Regions from separate parts of the Shewanella sp. Pdp11 genome, predicted to be linked through region 1. Evidence: predicted binding sites of a transcription regulator. Region 1 holds the regulator's gene; each other region holds the start of a gene.
The links. The regulator LexA, encoded in region 1, represses DNA repair genes until DNA is damaged. The targets are predictions, from matches to a motif close to TACTGTATNNNNATACAGTA.
Positions count from the first base shown of each region.

Region 1 (8,386 bases):
TTCATCCGTGGCAGCGCCATATCGGGCGCCCCAATCATCATAGGGATCAGCCAGTTGGCGAGCCCAGTAAAGGCTGGCATCACGGCGCCGAACACCATAATCAGCCCATGGACTGTGGTCATTTGGTTGAAAAAATTGGGCTCGACCAATTGTAATCCGGGCTGAAACAGTTCAGCGCGGATCACCATGGCCATAGCGCCACCGGTTAAAAACATAATGAAGCTGAACCATAAATACAGAGTACCAATGTCTTTATGGTTGGTGGTTAGCACCCAGCGCATGATGCCCTTTGGCGCACCATGATGATGGTCATCATGGGCTGCGGTTTGATCTTGAGTCGTTGTGCTCATCATAATCCCCTACTGTCCATGGCTGGCGATATCAGCGGGTTGCACTGTATCGCCGGTATTGTTGCCCCAAGCATTGCGCTCATAGGTAATGACGGCCGCGAGTTGCTGTGGGCTGAGTTGTTTGCCAAATGCCTGCATAGCCGTGCCCGTTTTGCCGTGCATCACAATATCTAGATGATTAGCAACGGGTCCTGTGGCGATAGCACTGCCAGCGAGGGCGGGGAAGGCTGGTGGTATGCCAGCTCCCGTTAACTGATGGCAGGCCGCACAAGTGGTGGCGTAAACAGTTTCACCTTCGGCCATCAAGGCGTCGTGGGTGAGTGTGGGGAGGCTGGCGGGATCGACAACTGCAACTGGCTCAGGTTCAGGCGCGGGAGTTGGGGTCGTATTGGCTGGCGCTGCAGTAGATGCTGGTGTGCCAGCGCTGCCGTTCATATGCTCGTTAACATCTTTGGCCTGCACAGCATCGCCAGTATTATTGCCCCATGCATTACGCTCATAGGTAATAACGGCGGCCATTTCTTGTGCCGTCAATTGCTTACCAAAGGCTTGCATGGCGGTACCCGCTTTACCGTTAATCACGATTTCAAGGTGGCCGCTGAGCGGTCCCGTTGCTATCGGACTGCCTTTGAGGTGTGGGAATACGCCTTGTAACCCCTCGCCATTAGGCTGGTGGCAGGCTGCGCAGTGACCGAGGTAAACTTGCTCACCTTGGATCATTAGCTCCTCTTTGCTAAGGGTCTGTGACAATGCAGCTTGAGCAGCTTCTGCCGCCGCGCCTGCAGCTTGTTTTTGCTCCGCTACCCAAGCTTCAAACTCGGCTTCGGGTAGGGCTTGCACTACAATGGGCATAAAACCATGGTCTTTACCGCAAAGCTCGGCGCACTGACCACGGTAAATGCCGGGTTTGTCTATGCGAGTCCAGGCCTCATTGATAAATCCTGGGTTGGCATCTTTCTTCACCGCAAAAGCGGGAACCCACCATGAATGGATCACATCTTCTGAGGTCATCAGGAAGCGAATTTTGCGGTTTATCGGCAGCACGAGCGGCTTATCGACCTCCAAAAGGTAGTGTTCACCCTTGGTTTCGGTACCGTCGATTTGTGTTCTTGGGGTTGCGAGTATGCTGTAAAAATCAATGTCTTGATCGAAATAGCTGTAGTGCCATTTCCATTGGGAACCTGTGACTTTAACGGTGAGATCGGCATTGCTGGGATCTTCCATCGCAATTAAGGTTTTTGTCGCTGGAATCGCCATTAAGATCAAAATGATAAATGGCAGAATCGTCCAAGCGATTTCAACTTTAGTGCTTTCGTGAAAGTGCGACGCGACAGCGCCTTTGGATTTTCTGTGATTGATCATGGCGTAAATCATCACGCCAAAGACCACAAGGCCAATGGCGCAGCAGATATACAAGATGGTCATGTGCAAGTGATAAACCTTGCCACTGATCTCGGTTACGCCAGGGGTCATGTTGAACCGCATGTCCGCGGCGGCCAACGGTGGTGCGAATAACACCACGAGTAAACAATACAACAATTGCTTCACAAGACTTCTCCTCTGCCAATTGCGAATAGCAACTACAAAGAAGAGCAACACAGTAAGTCTCAACTCTATGCAAACTCTTCAGTTTCCAAAAAAGCGTTTTTGACTTCAACGTGCGTTGGCGGCTGTTACTTTTAATTAAGTATTGTTACTGCTGGTATTAGCCACGCTGGCACATACGACTGAAATAAATCTTTTCTCTATTTTTAGTGGCATTTTGAACTCGATTACGGCTCGAGTTATTTGCCACGGGCGGCGATATATCATCGCCGACTAAATCAACCATACTTGCTGTTTAAATATTGATCAAGATCACTTATTTATCTAATTGTCTGAAAAATTGCCAAAAAAAAGCCTCACATTCATAGGCGAGGCGGCTTTCAAGGTAAAAAAATAAATGAATATTTAATGTACAGCGCTAAAAAAAGATTGTTGGCCGAAGAGATTGCCTTGCTCAATGCGTACGTCGCCATGTAAGTGACTGTTTACGTCTTCAAGCACTATGCCCATGGCGCGGGCACTTTTAGCCACGATTTGCAGGCGACGATTATCGCGTGCATCCAGTGATTGGGTCCAAGTAATAACTGCACTGGACGTACCACTTGTTAAGGCTTTTTCCATCGCCCACAGGGTTTCGACTTCATCTTTAGCGTGCACCAGCAAGACTCTGTCCATACGCACGCCTGCATTGGCGAGCATTTGTTTGTAGCCAATGCTCGGTGGGTTGATGAGTACTAACCAACGACCCTGTTGGCTTAACTGGGCGAGTTGCGCACTCAAATGGATTAACTCTTGGCGGCCTTGAGTCTTAGTTGGCATGCAGGCGATAGGTGCGTGGTGCCAGTCATAGTCGGCATCACGGACTTCATCGAGCCACAAGCCCGGATGGCGGGGTGCATTGCCAAGTAGTTTGTTCATAGCCAATCTCCATTACGGATCACACCGACGGCGAGTCCTTCAATTGTTAAACTTTGATAGCCTAAATCCACTTTTATCGGGGAATAGTCTTCATTTTCGGCGTGTAGATAGACCACATTGCCTTTTTTTTCGAAACGTTTAACAGTGACATCGTCGTCGACTCTAGCGACAACCACTTGACCATTTCTAGCTTGTTGTACTTTATGAACAGCCAGCAAATCTCCTTCGAGAATGCCGATATTCTTCATGCTGTCGCCTTTAACCCGCAGTAAGAAATCGGCGGCGGGATGGAACATGCTCGGGTCGACTTGGTAGTACTGTTCAACATGTTCTTGGGCGAGGATAGGTTCACCCGCGGCCACTTGGCCGATGAGCGGTAAACCTGTTTCAGTTAAATCTTCGACTTCCGCAGGTAGGCGAATGCCCCGCGAAGTGCCCGGCATGATCTCAATGCAGCCCTTTTTCGCCAACGCTTTAAGATGCTCTTCAGCCGCATTGGCGCTCTTAAAACCTAAACGGGTCGCGATTTCTGCCCGTGTGGGTGGCATGCCAGTATCGGCAATATTTCGTTTAATTAGCTCTAAAATTTCAGCTTGGCGTGGCGTCAAAGGTCTCATGGTGTTTCCTGTTTTTCTATACAGTTACTGTTAGTATATACAGTATTATTTGCAGCGCAAGTATTAACCACTTTTTAGCTATGTTGGAGAGAATTAGCGAATATTACCCATAGTCTGGTATTCTATCGGGCTAGTAAACGTACTTAATTGCATAAGAATAATGCCTAAACACGACTCTCTTTGGTTGAAATCATTACGCTGGATCCAAAAACACTTAGTGCACACTATTGTTGTGCCTCAGGATCCCTTTGCCGATCTGAATCTGGATGCCTCCAGACCCCTTGCTTATGTGATGAAAACGGAATCGCTGAGTGACATCGCTGCCCTGAGTGAAATAACGGCAAAGTTAGGACTACCGAGCCCCTATGAGCCTTTAGTGGCGAATGGTGTGATTGCGCCTCGGGTTGTCTGCCTCCAGGGGCGTAAGCCGCTGTTTGGCGAGCGTGCCGGTAACGAGCCTTTCCTCGAATGCTTTATGCGTTTGTTAGCCGTGCATAAGGAGCGCCCTGAATTGGATATTCAACTGGTGCCCGTGAGCCTGTATTGGGGCCGCACACCAGGGAAAGAAGACGACACTATGAAGGCGGCTGTGTTTGAGCGGGAAAACCCGACTTGGCTGCGTAAGTGTCTGATGATTCTGTTCTTAGGTCGACATAACTTCGTGCAGTTTTCGAATGCGGTATCCCTGCGTTATATGGCCGACGAGCATGGCACAGACATGGGTATCGCCCATAAGTTAGCGCGGGTCGCGCGGGTGCATTTCCGTCGTCAACGCAAGGTGATGACAGGGCCTGTGCTGCCAAATCGCCAAGCACTGTTTCATTCGTTGCTCAAATCTGAATCGTTGCGTAAAGCGATTCAAGAAGAAGCCGTCAGTAAGAAGATTTCAGAGACCCAAGCGCGCGAGACAGCCATTGAGTATCTCGATGAAATCGCTGCCGATTACTCAGATAGTTTAGTTCGTATTGCCGAGCGTTTCTTAACTTGGTTATGGAACAAGCTTTACAGCGGGATCAATATCAAAGGTGCCGAGCAAGTTCGCCAGTTACACCACGATGGTCACGAGATTGTTTATGTGCCTTGCCATCGCAGTCACATGGATTACCTGCTGTTATCGTATATTTTGTACTATCAAGGTATGGTTCCGCCGCACATTGCCGCTGGTATTAACCTCAACTTCTGGCCTGCTGGACCTATGTTCCGTCGCGGTGGTGCCTTCTTTATCCGCCGTAGTTTTAATGGCAACAAGCTGTATACCGCAGTATTCCGTGAGTATTTAGATCAACTGTTTGCTAAAGGTTATTCGGTGGAATATTTCTCCGAAGGCGGCCGCTCACGTACGGGGCGTCTATTGGCGCCCAAAACTGGCATGATCGCTATGACGATGAACAGCGTGCTGCGCGGTATCGAGCGTCCAGTCACGCTAGTGCCTGTATATTTAGGCTACGACCATGTGATGGAGGTAGCGACTTACCATAAAGAATTAAGCGGTAAGAAAAAGAAAAAAGAATCTGTGTGGCAAGTGTTTGGCGCGATCCGCAAACTGGGTAATTTCGGCCAAGGTTATGTGAACTTTGGCGAGCCCATTACCCTGCAAAACTTCTTAAATGAGCGTGCGCCAAACTGGCGTAATGAGGTAGCCGATGATCCTGAGCAAAAACCGAGTTGGTTAACGCCAGCGGTAAACGTGCTAGCGAATCGAGTGATGACACGTATCAATGATGCGGCGGCAGCGAGTTCAGTGACCTTGACGAGCTTAGTGTTGCTGGCGACAGATCAAAATGCCTTAGAGCGCAGTCTGTTGGAGCGTCAGCTTGATTTGTATCTGACCCTACTCAAAAAAGTGCCTTACACTGCTTACACTTCGGTTGCCGAAGGTGATGGCAAGCATCTAGTGCAGCAAGGTTTAGATCTGAACAAGTTTGTTGTTAGTGCCGATCCTTTAGGAGAAATCGTGTCTATCGAAGCGAGTCAGGCTGTGTCCATGACTTACTATCGTAACAATATCATCCACTTATTTATCGTGCCGTCATTAATTGCGAGTTGTTTAACGCATAATGAGCAGATCCCGCGTCAGCAAGTGGTGTCAATCGTTGCCGATTTTTATCCGCTACTGAAAGCAGAACTCTTTATGGGCATTAAAGATGTACCTGCCTATGTCAACCAAGTGCTGGATTTCTTCATTGAACAAGGGTTAGTGGTCGAGACTGATACCTTAGCTGTCGTGCCAGAGCACACTAGCCAACTATTATTGTTAGCCAGTTCAGTGAGCGAGACCTTGCAACGCTATGCGATTATTTTCAATCTGTTAGCAAACAGACCTAAGATGGAGCGCTCAGAACTTGAGTCTGAGAGCCATCTACTTGCCCAGCGTTTAGGCGCTTTGCATGGCATTACTGCGCCTGAGTTCTACGATAAAAAACTCTACGGCACCTTGAGTGTTAAGCTCAAAGAATTGGGCTATCTGGCAGATAACCAAGATAAGTCCAATATCAATCGCATCCGAGATCAAGCCAATAGCTTATTACGTCCGTCAGTGAGACAAACGATAGTGGCGAGTGTCACCGCGGAGCACACAGTTTAATGGCAAATCATATGAATGCGGCTAAGCATAAGCCCGCAGGTAAGTCCTTGCTTGGTGGTGCCATGATTATTGCTGGCACGACCGTAGGTGCTGGGATGTTTTCTCTGCCCGTGGTCGGTGCAGGTATGTGGTTTGGCTATTCGATTTTGATGTTATTGGGTATTTGGTTTTGCATGTTGATGTCGGGCTTGCTCTTACTCGAAACCAATTTGCATTTCGAACCCGGTGCCAGCTTCGATACCTTAACTAAGCAAACCCTCGGACAGTTTTGGCGGATAGTGAACGGCGTTTCTATCGCGTTCGTGCTATATATTTTGACCTATGCCTATATCAGCGGCGGTGGTTCGATTGTAAACCACAGCTTGCAGGGCATGGGAATTGAGTTACCGCAAAGTGTTGCAGGGCTAGTGTTCGCCATAGTGTTGGCGAGCATAGTGTTGATCAGTACTAAAGCCGTGGATCGTATTACCACGATTATGCTCGGCGGTATGATCATTACCTTTTTCCTCGCTATCGGTAACTTACTGATCGAAATCGATGTGACTAAGTTGCTCGAACCCGATGGTAATAACAGCTTTTCACCATATCTGTGGGCGGCGCTGCCCTTTGGTCTTGCCAGCTTTGGCTACCATGGTAACGTTCCCAGCTTAGTGAAGTATTACGGCAAAGATTCCGCCACCATTATCAAGGCGATTTTCGTCGGCACCTTTATCGCGCTGGTGATTTATGCCTGTTGGTTAGTGGCGACTATGGGCAATATTCCCCGCAGCCAGTTTATCGATATTATTGCCCAAGGCGGCAATATGGGTGTCTTGGTGGGCGCTTTGTCTGAGGTGATGGCGAGTCGCTGGTTAGACAGCATGTTGACCCTGTTTGCTAACTTGGCCGTGGCCTCATCTTTCTTAGGGGTGACCTTAGGTTTGTTCGATTATCTCGCCGACTTGTTTGGTTTTGACGATTCACGCTCGGGCCGGATGAAAACCGCGTTAGTGACCTTTGTGCCGCCAACGATTTTAGGATTACTGTTCCCCGACGGCTTCTTAGTGGCGATTGGTTTTGCGGCATTAGCGGCGACTGTATGGGCGGTAATCGTCCCAGCGCTGATGGCCTATAAATCACGGCAGTTATTCCCCGAGAGCACAGGTTTTAGAGTGATAGGCGGTACACCGTTAATTATTCTTGTGGTGTTATTCGGCATAGTCACGGGTGCTTGTCATCTGCTCGCGATGGCAAATTTATTGCCTCAGTATTCCTAATTTGTTTCGATGATTTAAGCCCTCTGCGTGAGGGCTTTTTTGTATTTGGCCATTGAGTTTTAATTCTGAAGATCTTTTTTATCCCGACACTGGACAGAAGCCCGAACTCAGGCTTAACTCGAATGATTGTAAAAATGAAGGAGCCAATGATGAAAATTACTCAGTACGCACAAGGACATGCATGTTGGGTTGAACTCGCAAGCCACGATTGGCAAGCTGCTAAGGCATTTTATCAAGCGTTATTTGGTTGGGACTCAGTTGAAATGCCTATCCCAGAAGGTCATTTTTCGCTATTTAATTTAGCAGGTGATGATTTAGGCGCCATGTACCAAATTCCTGAGTCTGAGTCGCAGATCCCCAGTCATTGGCGTGTCTACTTTGCCGTGGATGATATGGATGCCAGCATTGCAGCGATTCAAGCTGCGGGCGGCCAAGTGCACATGGGGCCGCATATTGTGGGAGATGTGGGGGTGATGGCGCAGGTGAGCGATCCGCAAGGCGCACGTTTTGCACTGTGGCAAGCGAAGAACCATATCGGTGCTCGCCGTCAGGGTGAACTCAATACCCTTTGCTGGGTTGAACTGGCTTGTAAAGAACCATGCGCTGAAGAAGCCTTTTACTGCAAAATATTCCCTTGGACTAACACGCCCAGCGATATGCCAGACATCGAATACTCTGAGTGGCAAGTTGATGGGCAATCCATCGGCGGTATGATGACCATAATGCCCGAATGGGGCGATATCTCTCCCCATTGGCTGCTTTATTTTGCCGTAGCCGATTGCGATGCATTTGCAGAAAAAGCCCAAGCCTTAGGCGCACAAGTGTGCATTCTGCCTAGTGATATCCCCGATGTGGGTCGATTCTCTGTGATAGCTGATGCTCAAGGTGCCACCTTTGCGGTGATCGAGCTTAATCAGATGTAAGGCCATATTTAGGACGAGTCATATTAAGATTAAAAACGGCGACACTCAGTCGCCGTTTTTATTCGTCTAACCATTTGTTTAATTAGCATTATCAATCATGATTGTCTCAGGGCAGGAGCCTCTGCCTGCTTTACTTGCTTTGGCGAGTAGACTAGGCAAGGAGTCTGAGGCTTTAATGACCTCGGGCAAGTTA
Region 1 covers NZ_CP015194.1:789,626-798,011, forward strand. Annotated here, with positions in the region: gene ctaD (cytochrome c oxidase subunit I) at 1-350, opposite strand, end outside; gene coxB (cytochrome c oxidase subunit II) at 360-1,898, opposite strand; gene AYJ58_RS03635 (cell division inhibitor SulA) at 2,301-2,813, opposite strand; gene lexA (transcriptional repressor LexA) at 2,810-3,430, opposite strand; gene plsB (glycerol-3-phosphate 1-O-acyltransferase PlsB) at 3,591-6,014, shown strand; gene mtr (tryptophan permease) at 6,014-7,270, shown strand; gene AYJ58_RS03655 (VOC family protein) at 7,420-8,193, shown strand; gene AYJ58_RS03660 (ribonuclease T2 family protein) at 8,272-8,386, opposite strand, start outside.

Region 2 (8,386 bases), 2.4 Mb from region 1:
TAGCAAAGTCTTCGGTTTTGCTTTGCCAGTTCACTGAGTCAACTGTGCCAATTTGCATTTTTTTATAGTAAATCGGTGAGCCTTGGCTGACATCGGCGCCATCTTGACTGATTAACGTTAAATGCACTTGCTGCTGACGATCATAAAAAGTTGTCGCGGTATCCACAGAGCTAAAGAGGGTTAGAGCGCTGTTAGCAGCTAAAGGTGTGTCGCTATGACCTTGGATCAAGCTAACTGCACCTTGAGTTAGCGTTGTAAAATCCCTTGCTTTGACTGAGACACCATCTAACGATGCGTTTACCGTTAATGCTGACTCAGGCACAAAATAGCTGTCACTGCGAATAAGGCCTGCAAACTCAGGTTGTAGCTCGAGTTGATATTCTACCGCCGATAAATCTTTGGTTAACTTAACCGCAAGCACAGAGCCAATGGGGATTTGCTTAAAGCGAACTTCGGCGCCCGCTGAAATGCCCATGTTTTCGGCTGAGGTTAAGGTCAAGAAACGCTTCTTTGATTGCAGTAAGTCAGGCGCCTTTGATTGCAAGGCAAAACTGCTTGGTACCGCCGTTTTAGTATTAATGCCCGGCAGGAAGTTGATCACGCTACCCGTCAGTAAACGCTCTGGATTTTTAATGCCTGAGAGGGAAATATCGGCACCTTCAAGCCAAAACACGCCGTCGTTAGTTAACAGTGCACCGTATTGAGGTTCAAACTTAGCCACGGCTATTACGCCATTGGCGGTGAGTTGCTTACTTAAAATACTGCCGATATTGATGCCGCGATAAACAATGCGAGTGCCTTTGTCTACACCGTTAGCATCAGCCATGGTCAGACTTATTTCTATGCCGCCAAGGGCTGTAGTTTCTGAATCATAAAGCGAAAAAACGTCGCCGTTTTTGGCAATATCCGCGTTATCGTCAGAGCTGAAACTCACGCCGCCAGCCAGAATGGATGCCAAACTCTCAGAGCTGACTTTAACCCCAGTCAGCGAAGCATCAATTTTAACACCGGAGACATTCCAAAAGTGAGAGTTTTTCTTCACTAATCGCGCGTATTGCTCTTGAATAAAGGCGCTGATGATGACTCTTTGATTACCATCTAGACGATAGCTGACCACGCTTCCAACCGGAATTTGGCGGAAAAATATCGGCGAGCCAACATCGAGCGAACCGAGTTTGTCTGAGGTCAATTCGACCATCACACCTTCTGAGCCGATTTGCATCGGCGGTGGTTGGCGTTCTGCTTCAAAAAATGTTGACGGATTACCTTTACCCGGTTGAATCGCAATGTAGTTACCCGAAAACAGTGCATCTAAGCCTTCAACACCTGTGATGCTGGCCTTAGGGGTGACAAGCCAGAAGAGGGTCTCTTTATTTAAGAAAGGCTTAGCGCGGTAGTCCATCATGACCTTAACGTTTACGCCCTTGAGATCTTCATCTATGCCAATGTCTTTTACTTTACCGACAGTCAAGCCTTGGTATTTGACTAAGGTTTTACCTACGTCAATCCCAGTGGCGCTCGGAAAGTGAATTTGAATTTCAACGCCCGATTCTTTAATGCTCTTAATGCCCAGCCACGCCCCCAATGCCAACGCGACAATAGGCAGTAGCCAAATGGGCGAAAAGAGTTTTTTCTTTACAACTTTCGGCGATTCAATTTGTGTCATCTTGAGGTTCCAATCGATCCCAGAGTAAACGAGTGTCTAACACTTTTGCGGCTAACTGAGTTAACAGAATAACCAAGGCAAATGCAGTCGCGGCAGGTGCGGGTTTAGCATCGAGTAGTTGTCCCATATTCACTAATGCCACTGTGATTGAGATGACAAATAAATCGAGCATAGACCAACGACCAATCCATTCGATGATGTGAAAACCCACCATCAATTTCTTTTTTGAAATCGGAATATCAAAGCTGATCGCACACAGATAAATGGATAAACCGATGATTTTAATCCATGGCACTAAAATACTGGCAGTAAAAACTATCACGGCAATGGGCAACATATCTGAATGCACTAGATGCAAAATGCCCGAAAAAATGGTGTCGTGCCGCACTTGCCCTTGATTGGTCAGCATAGTGATAGGGTAAATGTTGGCAGGCACCAGCAAGATGGCAGCGGTAATCAACAAAGCCCAACTTTTTTGCAGGCTAGAATAGTCCCTGACCTGCAACTCAGCTTCACAGCGTTGGCAGTGGGTGAGGTCGCTACTATTGAGCTGGCGGCAGACCTTACACAGACACAGGCCGATATCTTTACCTTGTTGCTTCATATCAGCGATGACCTTCCAATAACGTCCACATGTGCTCTAAGTCGTATTCTCTTTGTAGAAACAAGGTCACGAGAAACAACATAGTGAAGCAAAATGTGCCCATACCAAAATAAATATCCGAAAAATCAGAAAGCTGGAACGATGAAACCAAAAAGCTGATCACATAAATTTCTAGCATAGTGAGCTGCGACAATACGCCATGAAACTTCAATAATTGCTTTAATGAGTTACGCCAAAAAAGACGACTCAGTCCCCATTTCACAATCCAAATCTGCGTCAGTATCGATAACAGTAATAAGCCTGGGCCAATCACAGCGGCGGCAAGCACGGCTAAACCTACAACCCAATAACCTTGGTCAAATACCGCAAACGCGCCCTGAAAAACCGTGGTGGTGCGAATGCTGCCGAAAAAGTGAATTTCGAGTACGGGTAAAAAATTGGCAGGAAAATAAAACACTAATGCCGAAATACATAGGGCTAGCATGCCATTTACAGAACAGTAGGGAGTGTCATAGAGTGCTGTGCCACAACGGGGACAGAGGGCTCTAACGCCGCTTGGCAAGGCACGTTTGCGGACTGCTAAATCGCAGGAACGGCAAAGGATTACTGAATTTTCTGCTGCGTTTTCATGCATATAAAAATATTATATTAGCCTAAATAGGAGTAATAACAGCGAGTTCGGTGCAAAGTGTAGTGCTAATCAGTCGTTCTGCACAGTCTGGCGCTTTATAATCTTGGCAACGAAAGTACGCTAATAATATCAGATTAATCAGAACACTTGCATCACAAGTTCAATCTATGTCACTCTAGTTACTGTATATAAAAACAGTGCGAGGGCAGTCATGGCAGTAATAACACAGTTTGTCGTGGTCAGAGAAGGGGTTGAAAAGATGACATTCACATCTAAGAAGGAGGCTGATGCCTACGATAAGATGCTCGATATCGCCGATAACCTTATCCCCTTCATTCAAAAAGCTGATTTAGGTATAGATGAAAGCGTGGCCGAAAAGCTTGCATTCTATTTTGCTAACAATAAAGATGAGCTGACGAACTTGCTTAAAGGTGTCGTTCAGGTTAATAGTACGCCAACGAATTCACCTGCTGCGAAAAAAGCGGCTAAAAAGACCGAAGTAGCAGAATAAAATTGTTAGGAAATGTAATGAAATCGAAATTTTATGAGTCACTTAACCGTCAAGCCTTGGCCTTGTTGGAAGGGGAAGACGACCTTGTTGCGGCAATGGCGAATTTTTCAGCCTTACTCAATGATAATTTGACTGAGCTGAACTGGGTGGGATTCTACGTTATGCGTGGCGAACAACTGGTACTAGGCCCGTTTCAAGGTAAAGTGGCTTGTACACGCATTCCGTTAGGAAAAGGCGTGTGTGGTACGGCGGCATTCACCAATCAAACCCAGCGAGTGGCCGATGTTCATCAATTTGATGGCCATATTGCCTGTGATTCTGCCAGTAATTCTGAAATCGTTGTGCCAGTTCGTGCCCAAGGTAACGTGGTTGCCGTGCTCGATATTGACAGCCCAATCTTCGATCGTTTCGATGAAGAAGACCAAAAGGGGCTGGAATTACTGGTTAAAAGTTTTGAAAACTGCCTATTTGATTAATTTGCGTACAATAACGCATAATTCATAGTCGCAATCGGTGGCGTGCGCCTTATAATATGCGCCTGCACGCATTAAGCTGGTTTGATTGGCATGCAATGAATAAGCTTAGTGTTTTGAGCTGTAAAAATTTGTTAAGGTATATTTTTTAACTTTAGTAAACGCGGCTAGGATGCTAATTTGTACGTTGACTCAATATTGAGTTTAACGAAGATAAACGACACGTAAGAAGCTGATATATATCACCTCGAATCGATGTCCCTTTTTGACTGTGGAAGTAATGATGGAATCAACAGAAAAGTTGACCGACACCAATGCAATTTTGGCGTATTTGTATGAAACATTTCCTTTGTGCTTTATTGCTGAAGGTGAAACTAAGCCATTAAAAATCGGATTGTTTCAAGATTTGGCTGAAAGGTTGGCTGATGATTCTAAAGTCAGTAAAACTCAGCTCAGAGTTGCCTTAAGACGTTACACCAGCAGCTGGCGCTATTTAAAGTGCGTTAAAGCGGGCGCACAACGCGTTAATCTGGATGGCGAACCTTGCGGCGAGTTAGAGCAAGAGCACATTGACCATGCTCAAGCCATGTTGAAAGAAAGTCAGGATAAAGCGAAAGCGAAACGTGCAGCACTCGCACCTAAGCCTGCGGCGAAGAAAGCCCCTAAAAAAGTGGCTGTTCCTCAACGTGCTAAAACTGAGCGTCCAGCTAAGCCTGCACCTAAAGCTGCAGCGCCAGTCGTAAATTATGTTCAAGCACAATTGACTGATTTAACGAAAAAACAACGCGTCAATGTTAAGTTAGGTATGACACCCGTAGCCGGTGTAATTACTGATATTAACAAGGAAGATATTCATGTTCAGCTTGATAGTGGCCTAACGATTAAAGTTAGAGCAGAACATATCCTGCTGTAATCATTTTTTAAAACGGAGTAACTTGTTGATGCGAAAACTCACTTTGGCTACCTCGATCGCCACTGTTTTTGTCGGATTCTCGGCTTGGGCCGTACCACCCACGATTCAAATCAGCGAGTTACCCACTCTCAAGCAGGAAGCGCAACATAAGGTTGCGAGTAAAAGGATAACGGACTTATACACTCGTTCGCACTATCATAGATTTAATCTCGATGATGCCTTTTCTGCGCAAATATTTGACCGTTATCTGCAGCAGTTGGACTATCGCCGCAATGTGTTAACCCAAGCGGATGTCGATAGTTTTAAACCTTATGCTACCCAATTCGATGACATGCTCAGTTCTGGTGAACTTGAGCCTGCCTATAAAATGTTTGATATCGTCCAAAAGCGCCGTTATGAAGGCTTTGTCTATGCTTTATCCCTATTGGATAAAGAGATGGACTTCTCCGCCCCCGGCGATGCCTATGAGTATGACCGTGACGATGCGGCATGGCCAAAAGATCAAGCCGAGATCAATGAGTTATGGCGTCAACGTGTTAAATACGATGCGTTAAATCTGAAGCTCACAGGTAAAAAATGGCCTGAGATTGTTGAGATCCTGCAAAAGCGTTACAACAACGCCATCAAACGTTTGACTCAAACCAACAGTGAAGACGTGTTCCAAGGTGTGATGAATGCCTTCTCACGCAGCATTGAGCCGCATACGAGTTACCTGTCACCACGCAATGCTGAACGTTTCCAAATGGAAATGAATTTAAGTCTTGAAGGGATTGGTGCTCAACTGCAACTTGAAGACGATTACACTGTTATTAAAAGCTTAATTGCTGGCGGCCCTGCGGCTGGCAGCGAAAAACTGTCGCCTGAAGACAAGATTGTCGGTGTCGGTCAAGAAGGCGGTGAAATTGTTGATGTCATCGGCTGGCGTTTAGACGACGTGGTTGATCTGATCAAAGGGCCTAAGGGCAGTAAAGTCGTACTGCAAATTTTACCGAAGAAAGGCGGTTCGAATGCTAAGCCATTCGACGTTACCTTAGTACGCGATAAAATTCGTCTTGAAGACAGAGCAGCAACCTCTAAGGTGATTGAACCTAAAGATGGCGAGTACGCAAATCGCAAAGTCGGTGTGATCCAAATTCCTGGCTTCTACATGAATTTGTCACAGGACGTTGAAAAAGAGCTAGTTAAGTTAAACGAAGCCAAAGTTGAAGGCATAGTTATCGACCTTAGAGGTAACGGTGGTGGTGCATTAACGGAAGCCGTGTTGCTGACAGGACTCTTTATCGATATGGGCCCTGTGGTGCAAATTCGTGATGCCGATGGCCGTGTGTCTGCGCACCGTGATAACGATGGCAAAACCAGTTATGCCGGTCCTTTAACTGTGATGGTTGACCGTTACAGTGCGTCTGCCTCTGAAATTTTTGCTGCCGCATTGCAAGATTATGACCGTGCACTGATTGTCGGTGAGTCGAGTTTTGGGAAAGGCACAGTGCAGCAGCATAAGAGCTTAGGTCGCATCTACGACATGTATGAAAAGCCAATTGGTCATGTGCAATACACGATTCAAAAGTTCTATCGGATCAATGGCGGCAGCACTCAGCTTAAAGGTGTGACACCCAACATTGCTTACCCAAGTGCGTTAGAGCCAGGTGAGTACGGCGAAGCTGAAGAGAAAAATGCCTTGCCTTGGGATAAAGTGCCAATGGCGCAATATGGCACGCTCAACGATGTGACACCTGAGTTAGTGACTAGCCTTGAAGCTAAACATCTTAACCGCATCAAAAGCAGTGTAGAGTTTGCCTATATCAATCAAGATATTGCCGACTTTAAAAAACATCACAAAGAGAAGACAGTTTCTCTGGTTGAAAGTGAGCGTATTGCCTCCCGTGAAGCCGATGAGAAGAAAGTCCTCGATAGAACAAACGAGCGTCGAGTCGCTAATGGTTTAGCACCGGTTAAATCAATGGAAGACATTAAAGACGACGCCGAATTGCCAGACGCATTTTTAGACGAAACCGCTTATATCACTTTAGATATGGCTGATGCGCAAAAACTGGCTAAAACTAGTGCTAAGTAGGCGCTAGTCGAGTCGATTTATCCAATATCAAAACGCGCTTATGGCGCGTTTTTTCTTATTTAGATCAGCGTTAAAGGGATCGAAATGACACAAGCTCAAGCAAAATACTTAAAAGATTATCAAGCGCCACTCTTCACGATAGACACGATCGACTTAGCCTTTAATCTGGCGGGCAATAAAACTCAAGTGCAGGCGATCAGTCGTATAAAACGCACTTCAAAACATACCCATGCCTTAGTGTTAGATGGTGAAGACTTAACTGTTGTCTCGTTGACGGTTGACGGCGAGGCAGTGCCTTACCATGTTAGCGCGGGTCAATTAGTCTTAGAAACGGCGCTTGATGAGTTTGAACTGAATATTATCACTAAGCTCGATCCCGAGGCCAATTCAAGCCTTGAAGGCCTGTACATGTCCGATGGTGCCTACTGCACGCAATGCGAGGCTGAGGGCTTTAGACGGATCACTTATTTCCTCGACCGTCCCGATGTATTAGCTAAATACACAGTTCGTATCGAAGCCGATAGCGCCGCATTCCCGTTTTTACTGAGTAACGGGAATTTGATTGATCAAGGCGAGTTAGAGGGCGGTCGCCATTATGTTTGCTGGCAAGATCCGTTTCCAAAACCGGCTTACTTGTTTGCCTTAGTCGCTGGCGATTTTGATCTGTTGCAAGATGAGTTCATTACCCGCAGTCGCCGTAAAGTGATCCTGCAAGTGTTCGTCGATAAAGGTAATTTACATAAAGCGCACCATGCGATGGCGTCACTTAAAAAATCCATGGCATGGGATGAGAGTCGTTTTGATCTCGAGTACGATTTAGATATTTACATGATAGTTGCCGTCGACTTTTTCAACATGGGAGCGATGGAAAACAAAGGCTTAAATATCTTCAACACTAAATATGTGCTTGCAGATACGTTAACGGCTACCGACGAGGATTATCACGGTATTGAATCGGTGGTAGGCCATGAGTATTTCCATAATTGGACCGGAAACCGCGTGACGTGCCGCGATTGGTTCCAGTTAAGTTTAAAAGAAGGCTTAACGGTTTTTCGTGATCAAGAATTTAGCTCTGATTTAGGTTCACGCGCTGTGAATCGAATTCACGCAATTAAAGTGATCAAGAATCAACAATTTGCCGAAGATTCAGGCCCTATGTCCCATCCAATACGTCCAGAATCTGTGATTGAGATGAATAATTTCTACACAGTCACTGTGTATAACAAGGGCGCTGAAGTGATCCGCATGATGCACACTTTGCTCGGCGAAGAAAAGTTTCAAGCGGGGATGAAACTGTATTTTAAACGCCATGATGGCCAAGCGGTCACTTGCGATGATTTTGTGGCGGCAATGGAAGATGCCAGCGGCGTAGATTTAACCCAATTCCGTTTATGGTATAGCCAAGCAGGCACGCCGATTGTGACTGCGATGGACAGTTTCGATGCGCTAACTGGCGTTTACCAATTAACCCTTAAGCAAAGTTTAGCGAACTGTGCATCACCTTTGCATATTCC
Region 2 covers NZ_CP015194.1:3,333,200-3,341,585, reverse strand. Annotated here, with positions in the region: gene AYJ58_RS14770 (PqiB family protein) at 1-1,666, opposite strand, end outside; gene AYJ58_RS14765 (paraquat-inducible protein A) at 1,653-2,270, opposite strand; gene AYJ58_RS14760 (paraquat-inducible protein A) at 2,272-2,904, opposite strand; gene AYJ58_RS14755 (YebG family protein) at 3,113-3,412, shown strand; gene AYJ58_RS14750 (GAF domain-containing protein) at 3,430-3,888, shown strand; gene proQ (RNA chaperone ProQ) at 4,169-4,798, shown strand; gene prc (carboxy terminal-processing peptidase) at 4,827-6,872, shown strand; gene pepN (aminopeptidase N) at 6,957-8,386, shown strand, end outside.
Region 2: a site for LexA is predicted at 3,082-3,101, ahead of AYJ58_RS14755 (YebG family protein). Genes of this name have one in related genera too.

Region 3 (8,386 bases), 1.2 Mb from region 1:
AAAGTTCCGACTCAGGCCGATATCGATGCGGCGAAAGCCAAAACCGGTATTAGTGAGCTTTCGATAGAAGGTCATCGTTTAAGTAAGCATAACGCGCATTTGTACGTAGACCTGTCATCAATCGCCAAAGGGTTTGGGGTTGATAAAGTCGCTTCTATTCTCGATAAATACCACGCGACTGGGTATTTAGTTGAAATTGGCGGTGAGCTGAGCATTAAAGGTGCTAAAGGCGATGGTAGCTCTTGGCGCGTTGCCATAGAGCAACCGACCGATGATGGCTCAGAAGCCGTACAGCAGGTTATCTCACCAGGGACTATGGCGATGGCGACCTCGGGCGATTATCGTAATTATTATGAGGAAGACGGCCAACGTTTTACCCATATAATTGATCCACGTACCGGTTTGCCAATCAATCATAAGCTAGCATCTGTGACCGTATTGCATCAGAATTGCATGACTGCCGATGGTTTTGCGACGGCTATGATGGTTTTAGGTACAGAAGCATCATTGGAGCTTGCCAAGAAGGAACACTTGGCGATAATGCTAATTGAAAAGCAAGGCGAAGGATTTAAAGTCTATTACAGTGACGCCTTCAAGCCTTTCCTTAAGTAGTTGGAGTTAACATGAGCACTTTTATCGCGGCATTTGTAGTTTTATTACTGTTTTTTTTGCTGATGTCGATAGGTTATCTCATCAAGCGCAAAGCCGTCGAGGGAAGCTGTGGCGGTTTAGGTGTTCTAGGGATTGAGAAAGCGTGTGATTGTGATGACCCTTGTGACAAACGTAAACGTCGTATGGCCGCTGAAGAAGCGCGCCGTGAGAAGTTAACCAAAGACCGTATTATTTAATATTCTCTCAATCGCCAGTTTCGACAATAGCCTCCTATCTGGAGGCTATTTTTTTGCATGAAACTTATCAAGCTATACCATCCAATTAAATTTATCCTTGGGATATGAGGGAGATAGCGCGTTAATCTAAGCAGGAATGAGAATGCTTTTCATCATTAAGTTTGTGAAATATAAAGATAATTTGAGTTGATGGGTAAATTGTACTAGGCTAGAAGCTTGATTTAGATCAATCTTTTTCACGCTTACCAAGGATAGTAACTTATGAAAGGTCATCCTAAAGTGGTTGGGCAACTGAATCGGGTGCTTACCTGTGAGTTGACCGCCATCAATCAATATTTCCTCCATGCCCGCATGTTTAAACATTGGGGCCTTGAGAAGCTAAATCACGTCGAATACAAAAAATCTATCCAAGATATGAAGCACGCCGATAAGCTCATCGAGCGCGTGTTGTTTTTGGAGGGTCTCCCAAATTTGCAGCAACTCGAGAAACTTCGCATTGGTGAACATAGCCAAGAAATGCTCGACTGCGATCTGGCCATGGTGCAAGAGCAACTGACATTGCTGCGTGATGCCATTAACCTGTGTGAAGCCGAGCAAGACTATGTGAGCCGCGATCTGCTGGAAGACATCCTTGAAGACGAGGAAGAACACTTAGATTGGCTTGAGTCGCAGCAAGAGCTCATTACGCTAACCGGGATTCAAAATTATCTACAATCGCAAATTAGCGACCAATAGGAGCAAGATATGAAAGGCGATAAAGACGTCATCGATGCGTTAAATCGACTCCTAACGGGAGAACTCTCGGCAATGGATCAATATTTTGTCCATGCCCATATGTACGAAGATTGGGGCTTGAATGAACTCTATGAGCGCATCGCCCATGAGTCTGATGATGAAAAAGCCCATGCGGCCAAATTAGTACAGCGTATTTTATTCCTCGAAGGGACGCCTAATGTTGCCGCCCGTGAGGCGTTGAACATAGGTAAAGATGTGGAAGAGATGCTGCGTAATGATCTCGCCTACGAGTACAAGGTCGCAGATGATTTGCGCCAAGTGATTGCCCTGTGTGAGCAGAAGCAAGATTACCAAACCCGCGAGATCCTCGAAGTGTTACTCGATGATACTGAGTCGGACCATATGTATTGGCTCGAAAAACAACTCGGGCTGATTGACCGTGTTGGGCTACAAAACTACCTACAAACTAAGATGTAATCACTAAATCTAGATCAGCGGGAGTGTCTCGCTGATCCTATTTCTACCGCTTCCTAGTAATCCAATCTGTATATAGTCTATCTGACTGTAAAACTCGGCCTCTACAAACTCATCCTCTGCAAAATATCTTAAATTTAGCGAATCCTGTTATAAAGCCAATGTCCTTTCTTTACAAATACTTATTTACGTTTTTTATGGCGATTTCATCTGTTGTTAACAGGTAAAAATTGTTACCGTGTAAAACTATTTTTGCGAGCCATATTGTTAACTTGTTGGCCAGCCAGACGGGAAGATTGATGGGATATATGAAACGTTCTCTAAGTTTGCAGTTAGTGGTGACTATCGTTGGAGCGCTTGCTGTACTGCTTACCTTAGTCGCCGCTTTGTTGGTGACAAAAGAAAGTGATAACACGCGAAAGCAAGTCGATGCGGATATTTCGGCGTTAGTTGCCTTAAAAGCCAATGAGATCAGCGGCTACTTTATTGCTAAGGGCCAAGCGATCCATTCAGTATTTGCCGAGCCGGGTTTAGTCAAATGGTTTACTCAGTATCACGCCCGTGGCAGTCATCTCGCGGCTGATCGCCAGTATCAAGACATTATTGGTTACTTTAAGTCTTTCTCCGATCGCGATAGCGATGTTAAGTCGGTGTTTTTTGGCTCGGCCAATACCTTCGAGTACTTTGACCTTAATGGCCGCTTCGATGGCGACCCAGATTACTACACCAACAAACGACCTTGGTGGCAGGAGGCGATTGACCAGCGTGGCTTGTTTGTTGGCGATCCTGCGGTCGATGCGAACGATGGTTCAATTTCTGCCACGGTTAAAACCCCTGTTTATGCTGCCAATGGTGAGCTGATTGGGATCGGCGGCATGGATATCTTGATTGATACTATTGGTAAATCCCTGCTGGCACCGATCAAATACCGTGACTTTGGCCAAGCTTTCTTGATGACAGACGAAGGCAAGTTGGTGTATTTCCCTGGTTTTTCAGAACGTTTCCCGCCGGGTTCTTTGGCAAATCAAGTGGACACTCAGTTTAAGCAGACCTCAGGGTTTTCGGCATTAAGACAACAGATGCAAAGGGAAGCGCAAGGGTTTGCTAACGTTACGTTCAATGGCGTGCCCCAGCGGGTGAGCTTTGTGACCGTGGGCGGTGATTATCCCAAACAAAAGTGGCACTTAGCCTTTATGTTGCCCCACGAAGTGATTGAAGCGCCAGTGACCGCTGCGTTCTGGAATGCCAGTATGGTCGCCATTGGTATCATGCTGCTCATGGGCGTGACGGTATGGTTGATGTTGCTACCCTTTAGACGTCAACTCGCTAAGTTATTGGATGCGATGGAAGATATTGCCGAAGGTGACAGTGATTTATCAAAACGTATCCTGATGGATCGAGAAGACGAGTTAGGCAAACTTGGCGATGCTTTTAATCGCTTTGCTGAGAAAGTGCAGCACATGCTGTTGGATACGCGCAGTTTAACCCAAGAGGTGGGCTCGGGCGTTATTGATGCCCGGCAAATCTGTGATTTAGCCGTGTCGTCGGTCTCATCGCAAAAGCAGCAGATAGATTCGGTTGCCACCGCCGCAACGCAAATGGCGCAAACCAGCCAAGAAATGGCTGTCAGTGCCCAGCGTGCCAATGATTTTGCCCAGAAGGCGCAAACTCAAGCCCACGACGGTACACAGATTGTTTCCCGTGCGACCGAAGGGATGAAGGCGCTGTCAGAGCAAGTGATTGCCGCGGCGAAAGTGATTAAACACTTACGCAATAGTTCAGAGCAAATCGGTGAAGTCTTGAGTGTGATCCGTAATATTGCCGAGCAAACCAATCTATTGGCATTGAATGCGGCGATTGAAGCGGCGCGTGCGGGTGAGCAAGGTCGCGGTTTTGCTGTCGTGGCCGACGAAGTGCGCACGCTGGCATCCCGTACCCAAGATTCTACCGCCAACATTCAAGCTATTATTCAAACCTTGCAACAAAGTGCATTGCAGGCTGAGCAAGTGATGGAATCGGGCGTCGAACAAGCGAAAGCGGGGCAAGACTTAACGACCCAAGTCGAAGCGGCACTGAATGATATTGCCACGGCGATTATGTCAATTCAGCAGCAAACGGTTGAAATAACCGTAGCAATCGATCAGCAAGCTGTGGCGGCCGAGGAAGTGGCGCTCAATGTCGATAATGTGCGGGGATTGTCGGATCAGTCTTTGCTGTCAAGTCAGGACTTGTCGCAAAGCTTGCAAGGGTTTGAGGATATGACCCGAGCGCTCACTCGCAATATCGGTCAATTTAAGATTTAAGCCTGAGTCGGTCGGGGAACTATTCGCTCACTGGCCATCAGCTCAATCACGGCATTACTCATAGTGAACACACAAAAGGAGTTTAGGCTCCTTTTATTTTTTGCTTTCGCCTTATTCCATTCAAATCGACGAGTAGCACTTGATTACTGTTTTTATATACAGTATTTTGGCGTTGGAGGAATTCAACGTGCGAAAAATTATTCACATCGATATGGACTGCTATTTTGCGGCAGTGGAAATGCGCGACTTTCCCGAATACCGTGGCAAGCCTTTAGCCGTGGGCGGCAGCAGCGACCGCCGTGGTGTTATCAGCACTTGCAGTTACGAGGCGCGTAAATTTGGTGTACGTTCAGCGATGGCGACCGCCTATGCTTTTAAGTTGTGTCCCAATCTCATTTTGGTTCCTGGGCGGATGCAGGTTTATAAAGAGGTGTCGCTGCAAATTCGTGAAATTTTCTCCCGCTATACCCCATTGATTGAGCCGCTTTCTTTAGATGAAGCCTATTTAGACGTGAGTGAGTGCCAACAATATAAGGGCTCGGCAACCTTGATCGCGCAGGCTATTCGCCGCGATATCTTAGCCGAAACTGGGTTAACTGCTTCGGCTGGCATAGCACCAGTGAAGTTTTTAGCTAAGGTTGCCTCGGATCTGAATAAGCCAAACGGCCAATATGTGATTACTCCAGAAACACTGCCTGATTTTGTTAAAACCTTATCGCTACGTAAAATTCCCGGTGTCGGCAAAGTCACCGCCGAAAAGCTCTCCTCGCTTGGGCTCAATACCTGTGGCGATGTGCAAGCCTATTCTAAAGCTGAGTTATTGGCGCGATTCGGTAAGTTCGGTGGTGTCTTGATTGAACGTGCCCAAGGCATAGATGAACGGGGCATTTCTGCCGACAGGGAGCGTAAATCAGTGGGTGTTGAAACCACGTTGGCGAAGGATATTTATAGCCTAGAGCAGTGCCAACAGGTGATGCCGGGATTGATCCAAGAATTAGCCCTACGTTTGAGCCGCAGCGCTAAAGAGCGCAAAATTCACAAGCAAGTGGTCAAGCTCAAGTTCAACGATTTCAAGCAAACCACTATCGAGCATCGCAGCGATGAAGTCTCGATTGTAATGTTTTATGATCTACTCGCACAGGCGATGGCAAGGCAAGAGGGGCGCGGCATTCGCTTATTAGGTATTTCGGTCGGCCTCGCCGATTCTATCCTCGCAGTGCCCGAAATCCCAAATGCCCAGACTCAGCTTGATTTAGCGCTCTAGCTGTTTACTGAGTCGATACGCCGCAGACTCACGCCTGAATGGCTCAATAAGCCTCGGGTGGATTTGCCAACATAAAATCAATTAACAGTCTGACCCGTAAGGGCAGGTTGTCCCGATCGCGATACATCAAGTAGGCTGTGCGCGGAATACCTTGCCATTCTGGCAGTATTTGAACGAGCTTGCCGCTTTGTATCTGTTCACTCGCCATGCTGATGGGTATGAGTCCAATACCGAGCCCCGCCACTACAGCCTGACTGGCGATCGCCATATCATCGACGGCTAATTTGATGTTACCTCTTGGCTCAAACTCGACATTTTGCCCAGTGCTTTTGTGCTGTAAACGCCACGTTTTTGTGGGCTTAGCGATGATAACCGGATGCAGATCCAGTTCTTCTATGGATTGCAGTGTATGCCACTGGGTTGCCGATGTGCTGGCGCAAAGTACAAAGCTAATCGTGGTGAGCGGCCTTGCAATCCAATCGGGATCTTTAGGTTCACCCACTCGAAAGGCGATATCGATGGCGTTTTCACTGACATCAATATTCATGTTCGACAGACTTAAATCGATATCAATATTGGGATAATGCCGTTGGAAGGCGTTGAGTGATTCACCCAGCCAGCGATAGGTTGTATTGATGGGCGCCGAGATCCGCAATTTGCCAACCGCTTGATGTTTATCCGCATGCAACTCACCGGATACCTGGTTTAACTCGATAAACAGCGGGCCGCAGCGTTCGAGATACCGCTGACCTGTGGCGGTAAGGTTGACTCTATGGGCGTCTCTGTGCAGTAAACGCAGACCTAAGGATTGTTCTAACAGATTGATTCGACGGCTTAAGGTTGAAGGTGGAATGCCTAAGTGCTGCGCCGCGAGCTTAAAACTCCCTTGCTGTGCCACTACCCAAAATAAGCGCATATCGTCTAAGGAATAATTAAGTTTCATATTTGGAATTTAAGCTCTCAATCTTGTTGGTTTTAATAATATATGAAACTTATAAACTAAGCTCAATCCCAATTACCTCCCTAGAGTCCGATATGAAATCCCATACACCTTACATGACAATTGTTTGTCTACTGATTTGCGTTTTTAGCTGGGGCAGTGTGTTTCCGATTGCTAAGCGAGTGCTAGAGGAGATGTCAGGGGAATCTCTCGTATTCTGGCGTTTTACCATTGCGGCTGTGACTCTGGCGTTATATATCGCTTTTACTCGTCAGGCTTGGCCCAAGTTGAGTTTGGCGCAATATATTGTCATAGCGTTAGTGGGTGTGATTGGTGTGGGTGGCTTAAATCTGGCGTTATTTAATGGCCTGCAGCATACCTCTGCCGCCAATGGTGCCTTGATTATGGCGCTTAGCCCGCTGGTGACTTCAATCGTCAATGCGCTATTACAGCGTGAATGGCTCAGCAGACAACAAGTGTTCAGCTTAGTGGGCGGTTTGGCGGGCGTATTGCTAGTGATCACTAACGGCAGTGTGCAGCAATTACTCAACTTTAGTTTTAACCAAGGTGATGTGATGATTGCCGCCGGCATGTTGGCGTGGAGTGGTTATACCATTTGTTCGCAACGGGTCGGCCATTGGTTGCCTGTGTTGCCCTTTACCTTGCTGAGTATGATAGCTGCCAGTGTGTCTATGTCCGTGGTTGGGCTTGGCCGAGGTGAGTTTCACCCTTGGCAGGAGTTGATGGGACTGTCGATGACGGCTTTGTCTAGCGTGCTCTACATAGGTTTGTTCGCCACTGTGCTCGGTTATCTGTTTTGGATTAACGGCGTTAAAGCGCTTGGCCCCGCTAAGGCATCGATCTTTTTTAATCTCGTGCCCGTTTTTGCTGCATTAACGGCGTTAGCCATGGGGCAGGCGGTAACGGAAATTCAATTGGTAGGGATGCTGATAGTGATCCTTGCGTTGATGTTACCTATGTTAGTCAACCTGCGCGCGGCAAGAGGCTTAGTGGTTAAGCGCTGCTAATCTATGCTAGCTTTGCTGTTTAAATATAAGGGCGCACCTGAATTCAGACCATCACTGCGACGGGTTTATGCTCCCTTATTCGGTAGAGGGGACTTTTCAAACATCACTGATTTACAAAAGGTAACTTATATAAAAGCTTTCACCCTCAACAAATTACAGTTTAAAGCGGCTGACCAGCGCAGTGAGATTACTCGCCATTGACGAGAGTTGTACGCTTGCTGCGTAGATTTCATCAGTGGTTCGTAAACTGTCCTCCGACTGTTCGGCAATGTGTTGAATATTTTGATGACTCTCGTTGGCCATAGTGGTTTGCGCTTTAGCTGCTAGGGCGATTTGATTATTCATCTCACTAATTTGGCTGACCATTTCTGCAATATGCGCTAAGGCTTCACCGGCATTACTGGCGGCTTCTACGCTTGAGATAGCCTTTTCATTACCGATATTAATCGCCGCCACAGCGCTTTGAGTGCCATTTTGCACATTGGCGATCATTAATTTAATTTCTTCGGTGGATTGGTGAGTCTTAGAGGCAAGGGATCGCACTTCATCGGCAACCACTGCAAAGCCGCGTCCTTGTTCGCCCGCCCGCGCCGCTTCAATTGCGGCGTTAAGGGCTAATAGATTGGTTTGTTCGGCAATGGCTTGGATCACCTCAAGCACACGGCCGATATGTTGGCCTTCTTGCTCGAGTTTATTGATCTGCATTTCTGCTGTGCCCACATCTCCTGCGAGTTCTCGAATTACATTGATGGTTTTTTTCACTCTTGCTTGGCCATCGGCGGTAAAGACATCGG
Region 3 covers NZ_CP015194.1:4,515,092-4,523,477, reverse strand. Annotated here, with positions in the region: gene AYJ58_RS19935 (FAD:protein FMN transferase) at 1-612, shown strand, start outside; gene nqrM ((Na+)-NQR maturation NqrM) at 624-848, shown strand; gene bfr (bacterioferritin) at 1,110-1,583, shown strand; gene bfr (bacterioferritin) at 1,593-2,060, shown strand; gene AYJ58_RS19915 (methyl-accepting chemotaxis protein) at 2,357-4,360, shown strand; gene dinB (DNA polymerase IV) at 4,548-5,624, shown strand; gene AYJ58_RS19905 (LysR family transcriptional regulator) at 5,668-6,567, opposite strand; gene AYJ58_RS19900 (DMT family transporter) at 6,660-7,592, shown strand; gene AYJ58_RS19895 (methyl-accepting chemotaxis protein) at 7,746-8,386, opposite strand, start outside.
Region 3: a site for LexA is predicted at 4,505-4,524, ahead of dinB (DNA polymerase IV). Genes of this name have one in related genera too.

Region 4 (8,386 bases), 1.7 Mb from region 1:
GGAATAGTGTTAAGGTCCACACTAGAAGCAGCCCCTGTTCCAGATGCAATCATACGGCGACCGTTAACAAGCACTAAAGTACGGTTAGTACCTAAACCCCTTAAGTTAATACGAGTATTACCACCCGAACCGTTGTTGATACCAGCGTTGGTCATCGCACCACCCGCTGATGTCATTTTTTGTAAAACTTCATCCACTGAAATTGCGCCAGATGAAATGATTGCCGAAGCATCAATTACGCTCACAGGGCTAGCAGTTTCCATATCTGCGCGTTTAATACGTGAGCCAGTTACTGCAATACGTTCAACTTTTGCCCCATCTTCCTCTGCTGCAAAAGTGAAAGGTGCATTTAATACCGTAGCTGTCATCCCACCAATTAGTGCTAAACGCACTGATTTGGTCAGTAAGTTATTCTTATGCATTGTCTATCTCCCTAGATATTTGTTATTTATTATTTTTTATTCCGTGCAACACCCCCACAAAATAACACGGGAGCATACACAGGTGAAACAATAAAAGCACACAAGAAACACAAAATCAACAAATACAACTATAGGGCGACAAATTTAAAATATAGAAATTAAATTAAGAAAAATAAAAACTTAAAATACAAAAGCTTAAGCAATTACAGTATAAGACCAAAACAAAAGCATTAAAAAAGCATGTCTAAATTACCACGCGCAATTATTGGTCACAGAGGAATTATTTTCATCCAAACGAAGACTTTAATTACACATAAATATTGCAAAATCATATAATTATAAAAGCCTACTGAGCTACACCTAAAATTTATACTGCTAAGTTCAGTACCAAGGTGGGATCATACTTTGTTAACAGTAGGGAACTGATTCCTATCTGTATTATCTGATCGGGCATGTTATTCTACTGAGCCTAATCCATGTCCTCAGGGCTGGATTAAGCTTTGTTAAATCTCTTAACCAAAGAAAATCTCGCTTCTAAAATCGCCATTCCATGCTGCTTTTCTTATCTTGGTTGGTTTGCTGGCTTTTAGCGGATGTTGCTCTAAAAGGTTCAGCACGATACGCCGAAATAGCGCCATCTTCTTCGCGTTTTCACGGTCACCAATCCTTGAACAGTCTTCCCTAAAAGTGACGTCAAGCACCCAGTGTTGCAGGTTCTCGATGTGCCAATGCTGACGCACCGCTTTGGCTGCAAGTTCGACATCTAGCGGCAAAGAACTTAAGTAATAATCCGTATTTATGGTTGTAATGCCTTTACATGTTCGTTGACGTTCAACTGCAATGAGTGACTTGGCTGATGGCCACTTTTTCGCGAGCGCCTGTGACAGCTTTGCTGGAATTTGAAACGTTGTGCGATGCTCCTTACGGCCATGCCCCTTGTCATCCTCTTCGATACTCAATATGTCGACGCCGTCGTTATCCCAGTGAGGTTGAAATTGCATCTCAATGGCCTGCCTCAGTAGCGGTTGGTTGCCTTTGACCTGAACAACATAGTCGCCTTTTGCTTTGATGATTTGTTGAAGCGTTTCCCGCTGGCAGTGAAGTGCATCAAAGGTTACAACAGCATCTTTAATGTCTAACATGTGCAACAGCGCTTGAACCGTTGCGATTTCGTTACCTTTGGTCTGTGTATCTTGCTGATACAGCACAATTCCTTGTTCGGTATCAAAGGCCGAAACGAGGTGTAGCGCATTTTTAGCACCATGTTGATTAACAGCACCCCGCAAGGTTTTGCCGTCAATAGCGATCAATGGCTTGGATGAGGTTTCTCTTAAACTATTTGCCCAACCAAAGAGCGTTAACACCAGTATTTCGGTATCAATAACTTTAATGATCCGAGCAATGGAATGCCGAGTCGGGATCCCTTTGTCAAAATCTCGATGTTTACGTAGCCAAGATAGGTTCTCTTGGCCGAATTCTTCAATAGCTTGCCAGCCATCACAACCTGAAGCGATTGCGGCTAAAACAAGAAAAATAATATCAACTAAATCATGGTCTAGGTTGATGTGAGAGCGAGGGTCTTCGATGAGTTTCAAGTGTTCAAATAAGGACATGGATTAGGCTCAGTAGAATAACATGCCCGATCAGATCATGTAGATAGGAAGAAGTTCCCTACTGTTAATAAAGTATGATCGCCCAGCAAGGCGCATGTGTTAACGATACTACGGATAATAGCCAAGAGTTTGCGAACCATGAAGAGATAGCAAACACACTAGCTACTAAGGTGTAGTTTGCGCATCCTTATCGTTCTTGTGAATAATAAACAACTCAAAAAATATGCAAAAAAGCCAGTCATTGCTGACTGGCTTTTTGGGTAATATCTGAAAAGGTTCTTACTTTAAAGAACCTTGAAACTTAAAGCGTGTAACGGATACCGATTGCTACGCCATCAGATTCAGAAAGTGCCATTCTGGCTTCTTGGTCTTTATCTGCGCTGGTGAAATCGCTGTAATCTTTACGTGCTTCTATGTACAGAACTGTGTTTGGATCCCATACAAAGTGCAATCCGACCACAACAAACTGACGTTTAAATTCATCGTTTGGATCAGCATTGAAGTTAGGCTGGATGACATAGTCTTTACCCGCATCAAGCACGTTGTAAGAAATGAATGGACGCAGGCCATTGTCAAACTTGTAAGAAACTAAACTTTCAATACCATAGGCATCTTTGATCAAACGACCAATATTATCAGTGTCATGGTTTTCTTGTCTGTTAAAGTTCGCTGCGGCATATAAACCATCGTTATCGAAGTTACCCCAAGTGATGCCAGCACCATAGATAACATCGATAGCAGTTCTTTGCTCACCATTACCAAAACTCACATCAAACTCACCACGGTTAACACCCGCAGTTAACGTCAACATATCAGTGGCTTTATAAGTCAGCGCGCCACCATAGGTGTAGTTGTACTCAACTTGTTGAGCCGCTTTATCACCGCTTTCCCAGTTCGCTTGACACTGAGCTTGGCTGATATCATCCGTAGTATCACAGGTGTAGAAGCTGCTGTTTTTTAACTGCGCTTGAACTGCGAAGCTAACATCGCCAAAGGCATTGCGATACTGGACCGTTTTATCACCACGACCCACGCCGTTTACCGCGCCGTCATCTTTGTTATAAGTGTAAACACCTGCAGTGTTGCCGTCCCACACAAAACCGTAGTTAGTGTTGTAAACGACATCGTACCAAGCGCCCCACTGCTTACCGATAGTCAGTGTTCCATAAGTGTCGTGGGACAGACCAGCGTAACCTAAACGGTTATAGAAGAACTCTTCTTGAACAGATTCGAAGCGATTGTTATAGACAATATCGCTATTACCAACTGGGTTTACACCCCACTCTAATTTAGCAAAGGCTTTCCAACCGTCAGTCAACTCACGATTAAAACCAAAATTAATGCGAGATGCGCCGTTAACAACCTCTGTTTCCCCTTGAGTGTTGATCACGCGTGCATCAATAAAACCACCGATTTCTACGGCATTTTTATTATCTTTATAGATCTCGATAGCTGAGACTGATGGTACTAAAAACATGGCTGCAAGCGCAGTTGCTACTAACGTCTTGTTCATTTGGTGCTTAACCTTTTTTTGTTTATGTTTTGCCAACGTCATTCCGTTGTTATATTTCCTTACAATTTCCACTTAAAGGGTAGCAAATTTTCAATATCTCCTCAAAGCGAAACCTAAAGAATATGTCGATTAACATCACAAAAACAAACCAGTTAACCTCTATAAAACAGGTTAAAACGCTACATTCGCCACTTATAGCAACACATGAAGAACATTAAAAACACTATATTAACAGCAACTGCTTTGACGCAATATCCATGTAGTTTAGTTTCATTATCGAAAATACCGGCTCTGCAATAGGGCCAATTTGCTTATCAATGTAGTATTGGTAATCAATTGGTGACGTTCTGTACAGTAAGGGTTCCGGTCCATTTACAGTAATCAGGTAATCAATTTGCGCTCCACGCTTGCCAAAAGTGTTGTCACCTGTTATGTCACATAGTTGCTGGGCGACTTTAACATGTGGTGAAGATTTAGCCGTGTAATCTTCGATATTGCGCCGCATGCGTTTACGAAATACCAAATCATTATCCAACTGACCATCAAGCAATTTTTCAAACACGCTGGCTAAATAAACACTGATATCCCTTTGGTTAAACATTCGCTCATAGAGTGACTCTTGGACTTTGCGCGCTAAGGGACTCCAATCACTGCGCACTTGTTCCATACCTTTAAAGATAAGCTCAAGTTCATCGCTCGCATTGCGCCACGCGCCAACATAACGCTTTTTACTGCCTTCTAATGAGCCTCTTAAGGTTGGCATAAAGAACTGCTCGTAATGCCGTTCAAACTGTAACTCGAGAAAACTCTCAACTTGGTGATCAGCACAGATCTTAGACTGCCACTTAGCATTGATATCCTGCGCCAGAATGTTACCCAAGGCGTTAATGTCTGAGAGATCAGGCTCGCTGCCAAGCCAGACAAAGGTCGAATCCGTATCGCCATAAATCACTTGATAGCCCATCTCTTCTATCCATGCGCGGGTTTGTTTCATGATTTGATGGCCACGCATAGTGATCGAACTTGCTAACTTTGCATCATGGAACACGCAGCCTTGAGAACCTAAAACCCCATACAGCGAGTTCATGATAATTTTTATCGCTTGGGATAACGGCGCATTATGTTCACGCTTGGCCTTTTCTCGCTGCTCAGATAAGGTTTGGATAAGCTTAGGTAAAATAGGCTGTTGCCGACTGAAACGGCCGCCGAGAAACCCCGCAACACAGTCAGACTCAGGCAACTGCAAGCCTTCAATCAATCCCTTAGGATCGATCAAAAAGGTGCGAATAATGGAGGGATACAGACTTTTAAAATCGAACACTAAGATGTGTTTATACAGGCCCGGCACAGAATCCATCACATATCCGCCAGGACTTTCAATGCCATCACTGGCAGGCTCTGCTGGAGCGACATAACCCGCTCGATGTAAATGCGGTAAATACAAATGATTAAACGCCGCCACCGAAGCCCCTACTCGCCCAAGTTCTAAACCTGTCAGTTCGGCACGCGCGAGGGCAAAATCCCACAATTGAGTGTGAGTAAAAATATCCCATACTAGGCGGCTATCGGTAAGATTATAATGCGCTAAGGCTTGTTTATCGGTCTTAAACAGCTGGTCAATTTCTTCAACGCGATTATCGACGTTATGAATGGCCTTGCCTTCACCTAATAATTGCCGCGACACAAATTCAAGCGAGAAACGCTCAAAGTGATAAAAAGCCGCCTTAAGCCAATCGATACCATCGAGTACCACACGGCCCGGTAAGACTAAGGTTTCTGGGCGAAATTTATTATCAACCTTCCAATCGAGCTTAGCGCCACCGCGGCCAATGGTGAGTGGAATACGGTGTAATAATGCACGGCGTGACAATAGCGCGAGATCGAAGCTCACCACTGACCAACCGATAATAAAATCAGGATCAAACTCATGGAACCACGCGATTAATCGATGAATAAGTGCAGCTTCATCGACCACCCATTCAATATACTCGGGGGCGTTTGATTCAGCTTCGCCCACCATAATCACTTTTTCATAAGTCTGCTTGAGGCTGCCTTGCCCCTCGTCTCGGCCACTGTCTTGACCATATAGCGCCACCGAATAGAGTAAGCCCTCAAAGCTGCATTCAAAATCCAGTGAGATACAGCGTAAATTCACCGCCGTTAAAGGGGCAATACTCTTAGCCCGCTCGGCGATAAACACGGGCAGCGAGTTAGCCTCAAGACTGTCGCTAGTCGGCGCAGAGAAATGCCCTAAAAATGCCACATCCAGCGCCACAAACCGCTCGATTAAATAACGCTGTTCAGGGCGAATATCCGCTTCAAATAAAGGGATATCGGCATCTTTTGCGATGCGCTGTAAGGTACGTAAGCTGTTGCTGGATTTTGCATAAACTCCACTGACGGCGCCGCCTTTAAAGCTTTTGAGCGCTAACGGCACAAACCGCAATGCTTGACCCGGCGTTTGTAACTGTAAAGCCGCCACATCCGTTTGATGACAAAAACAAATGTGTTCAGTCCCTTGCACTTCCACCAGCACAGGACCTTGGGCGGTCGCCAGATAATACTGCAACACTAAACTCCCATGACGATGAATCGCATGGCGTGTTAAGACTCGACCTTGTACACTAACGGCCGCGGCAGCCTCTGGCTTCATCGCATGGGTTCCCAAATCGCATAGCTTGTCAATTTAGATGGTTCCTCAATTTAAATGCCGCCAAATGGCAGAAAAGTTTCTTAGGCTATGCAATCACTGTTATTATGTACAGCATTAATTCGATAAAGTAGTGACGCATGTTACCTGACAATGTAAAAACCCAGATCCGCGCCATCTATAAGGATATAGCTACCGCCTTGCCTAATTTTAGGCCGCGCCGCGAACAAAACTATATGGTGGCGGAAATCTCTAAGACCCTCGCTGGCGACTATGACAAAGATAGACGCATTATCGTGGTTGAAGCAGGGACAGGTATCGGTAAATCATTGTCTTATATTCTCGGTACCATTCCACTGGCATTAGCGAGCAAGAAAAAAGTCTGTATCGCCACCGCGACCGTCGCCCTACAAGAACAATTACTGCATAAAGACTTGCCCTTCTTCCTTGAGCAATCCGGTTTAAATTTCCGTTTTGGCTTAGTCAAAGGTCGACAACGCTATGTGTGTCTATCGAAACTGGCAATGCTCATCGGTGACGACAACAGTACACAAATGGCCATGTGGCAAACTAAGCCTGACAACAGCCAAGTAGCTATGATGCATGGCCTGTTAAAAGACTATAACGAAGGTCGCTGGAATGGCGAAATCGATACCTTAGCCGTACCGCTGCCCGATCACCTGTGGCAACAAATCGCCTGCGACAAACACAGCTGTCATCGTCAAGTCGCCAGCCACAGAAATTGCCCGTTCCATAAAGCCCGTGAAGATGTCGATACCTGGGATGTACTCATTGCCAACCACAGCTTGTTATTCGCCGACTTAGAGCTCGGTGGCGGCGTGATTTTGCCCGATCCCGAAGACGTGTTTTATGTTATTGATGAGGCTCATCACTTACCGATTGTGGCGCGGGATTTCTCCAGTGCTCAGGCCACGCTGAGGGGCGCCTGCGACTGGCTCGAAAAAATTGGTAAAACCTGCGCTAAGTTGCAAAACCAAATAAAGAGCAACAACATTATTGCTCCTGCGCAGGCGATGCAGGATCACTTAGGCGATCTTATCAGTCAGCTCAATCAAGTGGCCCACTACTGCGACACCCAAACTAAACACTTTGCTAATCCTGAGAACCGTCTGCGTTTTGAACACGGCAAACTGCCGGACTCATTACTCATTCTGGCTGAAAACCTTGCTGTAACGTCTAATCTTGCCCTCAAGCAGTTTAATAAAATGCTGTCACTGCTAGCAGAAGCGATTAAAGATGGCGATATTCCTAAACATCAATCCGAAGCACTGTTAGCCGAAACCGGATTTATGCTGCAAAGGCTCGAGAATCTACAAAAATTGTGGAGGATGATGGCCAAGGAAGATAAACATAAAGGTGCGCCTATGGCGCGCTGGGTGGAGCTCATTACAGGTAAACAAGTAGATTATCTGTTTAGCGCCTCGCCTATCGAAGTCGGCTTTATGCTGGAATCTATGCTGTGGCAAAAAGCTGCGGGGGTAGTCTTATGCAGCGCCACACTGCGCGCGCTCAATAACTTCGACCATTTTGTGCATCAAGTCGGTTTGTCACTCAACGATGGCAGCCGTTATTTAGCCTTACAATCGCCCTTCGATTATCCCAATAACGCGACACTTTATTTACCCAAAATGCGCACTGAGCCGACGGATGATGCCTATACGGCAGAACTTGCCGAGCAAATCATTACTCTGATTGAAGGAGAAATGGCCACCTTAGTGTTATTCGCCTCCTACTGGCAGATGGAAAAAGTAGTTGAATTACTTGAGGGTAAACTCACCACTGAGCTACTTATTCAAGGCAATGCGCCACGGCAGCAGTTGCTCGAAAATCATAAAGCTAAGTGCGATAAAGGTGAACCGAGCATATTATTCGGCACCGGTAGTTTCTCCGAAGGCCTCGACTTACCCGGCGATTATCTGACGAACTTGATCGTCACTAAACTGCCCTTTGCGGTGCCAACCTCACCCGTTGAACAAGCCCATGCGGAATATGTCAAAGTCAAAGGCGGCAATCCCTTCTTGCAACTGACTATCCCAGATGCTTCACGTAAGCTTATTCAGAGTTGTGGTAGATTACTGCGTAAAGAACAAGATTATGGCCGAGTCACCATTTTAGATAGGCGGTTAGTCACTAAACGCTATGGCAAGTCCTTGTTGGACGCCTTACC
Region 4 covers NZ_CP015194.1:2,494,974-2,503,359, reverse strand. Annotated here, with positions in the region: gene AYJ58_RS11055 (TonB-dependent receptor) at 1-422, opposite strand, end outside; gene AYJ58_RS11050 (ISAs1 family transposase) at 935-2,035, opposite strand; gene AYJ58_RS11045 (porin) at 2,337-3,548, opposite strand; gene AYJ58_RS11040 (DNA polymerase II) at 3,772-6,201, opposite strand; gene dinG (ATP-dependent DNA helicase DinG) at 6,339-8,386, shown strand, end outside.
Region 4: a site for LexA is predicted at 6,296-6,315, ahead of dinG (ATP-dependent DNA helicase DinG). Genes of this name have one in related genera too.